One region of the Superficieibacter sp. BNK-5 genome, then DNA from elsewhere that is predicted to be linked to it. Evidence: predicted binding sites of a transcription regulator. Region 1 holds the regulator's gene; the other holds the start of a gene.
The links. The regulator PurR, encoded in region 1, represses purine synthesis genes. The targets are predictions, from matches to a motif close to CANGCAAACGTTTGCNTG.
Positions count from the first base shown of each region.

Region 2: the regulator PurR is predicted to act here: its motif matches at 1,641-1,658, upstream of ACMGGS_RS15275 (amino acid aminotransferase).

Region 1 covers NZ_CP179893.1:3,830,482-3,833,617, forward strand. The annotation lists gene ACMGGS_RS18305 (MFS transporter) at 1-342, opposite strand, end outside; gene ACMGGS_RS18310 (YnhF family membrane protein) at 507-596, opposite strand; gene purR (HTH-type transcriptional repressor PurR) at 895-1,920, shown strand; partial or broken gene punR (DNA-binding transcriptional activator PunR) at 1,925-2,851, opposite strand; gene punC (purine nucleoside transporter PunC) at 2,963-3,136, shown strand, end outside.
Region 2 covers NZ_CP179893.1:3,193,870-3,197,005, forward strand. The annotation lists gene ACMGGS_RS15270 (MBL fold metallo-hydrolase) at 1-329, shown strand, start outside; gene ACMGGS_RS15275 (amino acid aminotransferase) at 387-1,577, opposite strand; gene ompF (porin OmpF) at 1,761-2,831, opposite strand.

The sequences.
Region 1 (3,136 bases):
CCCCAGACCAAAGAACGCACCGTGGTTAAGGCTGGTAACAATACGGGAAAGCATCAGGGTGGTGTAATCAGGCGCAATCGCTGAGAGCACATTGCCGAGGGTAAAAATCGCCATCAGAAAAATCAACGCGTTACGCCGGGCGCGGTGGGATAACAGTAACGTCATGATCGGCGCACCAACCATCACGCCAATCGCATAGGCGCTGATGAGCATACCGGCGGTTGGAATAGAAACATCCACCCCTCTGGCAATCGTGGGCAATAACCCCATCGGAGAAAACTCAGTGGTGCCGATACCAAACGCACCGATAGCCAGCGCCAGCAGGGGAAAATTAACTTTCATGAACAGACTCCGTTTTGGCCGCCATCACCATGACACGACGCAAAGAAGCCAAAAGCATGACATTAATCACAAAAAAACAAAAGTGAGGCAAAATGCAAAAGCGTTTTGCTGATAAGTGCAAAATCGGAGAAGGGGCTGAGGGAGAAGGCTCTCCCCCGGATAACTCAATGTAATACGGCAACCAACGCGCTGGCGACGATCAAACCCAGCACAATAATGGTCGTTACCAGAGAAAACTTAAGATCGGCACTCATCAATTTTTACTCCTTGTTATGACCCTGCGAAAAGTGAGCCTGTTCATTTTTACACACTTAAGGACGAAAATCTTGCAGGATTTAGATTGATATACATTTTTTCTCTTTCCCTTTTCATCAGGATCGGCCAAAATTCCACGCTTAATTATAAGCGTACCAGCCATTGACCCCCACCTGACGTTCTGTGTCGTTTTCCCGACCTAAAGCAATGCTCACAAAATTGCGCCAGGGGTGTGTGAAGGCAAACGTTTACCCTCCCATTTGCAGGCGTTCAGGCCAGGGTCCGGAGTAAGATGTAATGGCAACAATTAAAGATGTCGCGAAACGCGCAAACGTTTCCACTACAACTGTGTCACACGTTATCAACAAAACCCGTTTTGTTGCTGAAGATACGCGTAATGCAGTGTGGGCGGCAATAAAGGAACTTCACTATTCTCCCAGCGCGGTTGCGCGCAGCCTGAAGGTTAATCATACCAAGTCGATTGGCCTGCTGGCGACCAGCAGCGAAGCGGCCTATTTTGCCGAAATTATTGAAGCGGTTGAAAAAAGCTGCTTCAAGAAAGGCTATACCCTGATCCTCGGCAACGCATGGAACGATATTGAAAAACAGCGCGCCTATTTGTCGATGATGGCGCAAAAACGCGTCGATGGCCTGCTGGTCATGTGCTCTGAATATCCCGAATCGCTATTAAGCATGCTCGAAGAGTATCGTCACATTCCGATGGTGGTGATGGACTGGGGCGAATCAAAAGCGGACTTTACCGACTCGGTGATTGATAATGCCTTTAAAGGTGGCTATATGGCCGGGCGTTATCTGATCGAACGCGGCCATCGTGATATCGGTATTATTCCAGGCCCGCTGGAGCGTAATACCGGTGCCGGACGTCTGGCCGGGTTTATGAAAGCGATGGACGAAATCCAGGTGAAGATCCCCGAGCAGTGGATCGTGCAGGGTGATTTCGAACCGGAATCCGGCTATCAGGCGATGCAACAGATCCTTAATCAGTCCCCTCGCCCGACCGCCGTCTTCTGCGGGGGCGATATCATGGCGATGGGGGCATTATGTGCCGCCGACGAGATGGGCCTGCGCGTGCCGCAGGATATTTCAGTGATTGGCTACGATAACGTGCGCAACGCGCGTTTCTTTACGCCGGCGCTGACGACCATTCACCAGCCGAAAGATTCCCTCGGCGAAGCCGCGTTTAATACCCTGCTGGATCGCATTGTGAATAAGCGCGTTGAATCAAAATCCATTGAGGTTCACCCTCGCCTGATTGAACGCCGCTCGGTAGCCGACGGTCCGTTCGTCGACTACCGCCGTTAAGTTAACCTGCGGGAGCCGTTTCTTCCGGGTCCCGCAGCCACTCTTTATTCAGCGTTTCGCTATCCCCCAAATACTCCAGCAGCCATCCTAACGCAGGCGAGATATCGCTCTGCTGCCAGGTTAAGCAGCAGGCCGCATCAGGAAACGGGTTCTCAAGGACCAGCGCTGTCCAGTCGCCTGAATCGGTCCATGGCCGGGCAAAATGTGAAGGCACCATCGCCGCACACAGACCCGCCGAGATGCAGGTCGCTGATGACTCCCAGTCTGGCACCACGACCCGCTTTTGATTGTCCAGCAGCCAGGTCGTGCGTTTTGGCAACGAGCGCGAGGTATCTTCACGAACCAGGGAAGGCCAGTTGCGTAATTCATCGTCGCTTAACGGCCCCGGCTGTTTGGCCAGGGGATGATCGCAGGCGACAACGCAATTCCAGCTCAGCATCCCCATATCCCGGAACGCGTAGCGCCCCCCGACCGGGATGGCCTGGGTTGCGCCGATAGCCAGTTCAACCCGCCCATCGGCCAGCGCATCCCACACGCCGTTAAACACTTCCTGAAAAACAATCAGCTCGACATCAGGAAAATGGCGGTAGAAATCGACAATCATTTGCCGGGTACGCTCGGGCCTGACGATGTTATCAACGGCAATGGGAAGCTGGCTGCGCCAGCCATTCGCGATTTGCTGGCACTGCTGACGGGTGATCAGCATTTTTTTGATAACAGTGCGTCCTTCTTTCAAAAACCAGCTGCCCGCAGGGGTTAACTCCACATCGCGATGCCGCCGCTCAAACAGCGGCACACCCAGCCACTCTTCCATCTGACGCACGGTGTAACTGATTGCTGACGGGACACGATGCAACTCCTGCGCCGCTGCGCTAAAGCTGCCGTTGCGGGCAACCGCATCAATCACTTCGAGGGAATATTCTGACCACATTTTCTGCCTGCAAATTTTTTGACGTCACTACGCAAATATTAGCGTTTCACAACGCTGAATGCACTGCCTACACTCTTGCGCCTGTCACCTGCTTCTAAAAAGAGAATGTATATGCAGCCTGGAAAAGGTTTTCTGGTCTGGCTCGCCGGACTAAGCGTGCTGGGATTTCTGGCCACTGATATGTATTTGCCCGCGTTTGCGGCAATTCAGCACGATCTTCACTCCCCGGCCGCTGCGGTCAGCGCCAGCCTGAGTTTATTTCTGGCCGGCTTCGCTCTGGCCCAG
Region 2 (3,136 bases), 640 kb from region 1:
CGGATCGCTGGCTGAATGAGGGTGACAAGGTGAGCGTTGGTAACGTGAATCTTGAGGTGCTGCATTGTCCCGGACATACGCCAGGGCACATTGTGTTTTTCGATCCGCTTTCCCGTTTGCTGGTCTCGGGTGACGTGATTTTTAAAGGCGGAGTAGGGCGCAGTGATTTCCCGCGTGGCGATCATGGGCAACTTATCGATGCCATTAAGCGCAAATTGCTGCCGTTGGGTGATGACGTCACCTTTATCCCCGGCCACGGCCCGATATCGACGCTCGGCCATGAAAGGCTGCATAATCCTTTCCTGCAGGATGAAATGCCGGTCTGGTAACAACATATTGCTATAAAAAATGCCGCATCCCGATGCGGCATTTTTAATGTCTCTGCCTTATAACACCGCGACAATCGCTTCGCACAGCGGAGCCATATTATCCGGCGTCATCCCGGCAACGTTGACGCGTCCGGATGCCACCGCATACACACCAAACTCTTCACGCAGACGCAGCACCTGATCTTTGGTCAGACCGCTAAATGAAAACATGCCGTTCTGTCTGGTAATAAAGCTGAAGTCACGGTTGGCACCTTTTTCCTGAAGCGTATTCACAAACAGCAAACGCATACGCTGGATGCGCTGACGCATGTCGGTCAGCTCCTGCTCCCAGATGGCGCGCAGCGCATCGTTACTGAGGATTGTCGCAACTACCGCGGCACCGTGTGCTGGTGGATTAGAGTAGTTGGCGCGGATGGTCGATTTCATCTGGCTGAAGGCGCGATCGGCGGTTGCCGTATCGCCCGCCACCAGCGTACAGGCACCTACACGCTCGTTGTACAGGCCGAAATTTTTGGAGAATGAACTGGCGACAATCAGTTCCTGATGCAGTGCCGCAAACGCGCGCAGACCTTCGGCATCCTCTTCCAGCCCGCGGGCAAAGCCCTGATAGGCGAAATCAAACAACGGCAACCAGCCTTTTTCTACCGATAGCTGTGCCAGCTGCTGCCACTGTTCCAGCGTCGGGTCGATACCGGTCGGGTTATGGCAGCAACCGTGGAAAAGCACGACATCGCCCGCTTGTGCCTCGTTCAGACTTGCCAGCAGGCCGTCAAAATCGAGAGCATGGTTAGTCGCGTCATAGTAGTTGTATTCGCGAACTTCCAGACCCGCCGCGTTAAATACGCCTTTATGGTTTGGCCAGCTCGGATTGCTGACCCAGATACGTTTAACGTCGGTATTTTTGGCGATAAAATCAGCCGCCACACGCAGTGCCCCCGTACCGCCTGGAGTCTGAGCGGTGCGCGCACGTTTGTCGCTGACAATAGCGCTGCCTTTACCGAATAATAATTCCTGTGTGCAACGGCCAAATTCCGGGATACCGTCAATACCAAGGTAGTTTTTCGTATTTTCGTTTTCCAGCAGATATTGTTCTGCTTTCTTCACGCTGGTCAGTACCGGCGTCTTGCCGGTTTCATCTTTATAAACGCCAATACCGAGGTTGATTTTTCCCGGACGGTCATCGGCACGAAACAGATCGGCAAGGCCCAGAATAGGGTCGGCAGGGGCTGCGGTAATGTTCTCAAACATGGCGAAGTTCCATTGTGATTACAGAAGGGAGATCCGCTATCAGGTTAACGGTAGATGGCGCAAATGCCAACCGTTTGCGACAAAAAGCGCGGGTCTTTTTACAAGAGAAGATTTTTCGCTGACGGACATAAAAAAACAGGACCGAAGTCCTGTTTTTCAAGCATCTAACAGAATAGTTTCTGATTAGAACTGGTAAACGATACCCACTGCAACAGTGTCATCAGAACCAATGCCCAGCTCGTTGTCGCTGTCAATCTGGTTAATGATGTAGTCTACGTAGGTAGACATGTTTTTGTTGAAGTAGTAGGTTGCGCCCACTTCGAAGTAGTTCACTACGTCAACGTCGCCGATGCCTTCAACATCTTTCGCTTTAGATTTGGTGTAGCCCAGGGACGGACGCAGACCGAAATCGAACTGATACTGTGCAACCAGCAGCACGTCTTCAGTTTTGTTCGCGTAACCGCCAGGGATACGGCTTGCGTTACGGGTTTCGCTGTAGGTACCGGCCAGGTAGATGTTGTTCGCATCATACTTAACAGAAGTCGCCCACTGCTCAGCTTTCGCGCCGTCACCCAGTGCCAGAGCTTCCTGGTCATTGGTACGGTCAGCAGCACCGTAAGCACCGACCACGCCGAAGCCGTCAACTTCGTAGCTCAGAGAGCCAGCCCAGCCGTCACCGTTAGAACGGTTAACGGTGGAACGTTCGTTTTTGCCCAGGTACTGTGCAGCAAAGTTCAGGCCGTCAACCAGACCGAAGAAGTTGGAGTTACGGTAAGTAGCCAGACCACCGGTACGGCCAGCGAAGAACTGGTCGGAACCTGCGGTGTCGCCGCCGAACTCAGGCAGCATATCGGTGTAACCCAGCGCATCGTATACCAGGCCGTAGTTACGACCGTAGTCGAAGGAACCCGCATCGCCGAATTTCAGACCCGCGAATGCCAGACGGGTTTTGTTGCCGTCCTGAGCGTCAGAACCTTCGGAGTTGTTGCCGTTGAACTGATATTCCCACTGGCCGTAACCGGTCAGTTGGTCATTAATCTGAGTTTCCCCTTTGAAACCAAGACGGGCATAGGTCTGGTCGCCGTTACCACCGTAGCTGTTATCGCCATTGTCTTTAGAGAAGTAGTGCAGACCTACTGCTTTACCGTAAATATCAACTTTGTTGCCATCTTTGTTATACACTTCAGCAGCGTTAGCCGCACCCGCTACCAGCAGGGCAGGGATAACCACTGCCAGGATATTGCGCTTCATCATTATTTATTACCCTCATTGGTTTTTTTTGAACACCTGCCACTGCCGCCAATAAATTCTGTCAATATAAATTTACGGAACCATTGATGAGAGTTTGGTGTCTTTCTGTGTCTGAGAGGCATCTTTCCATTCATAACAACGTTTCGCTAGCCTGAAAGTGCTACAAATGTCTAAAATGAGTAACAAAAAGAAATAATGTGTAAATAAGTATTAATTTTGAGGAACTTTGTGAGACACCTCTAAATTCCGAAGCGATCGCTTATTAAAACAGCGCCTTTTACTCTATATATATGAAATGCTTATATTTA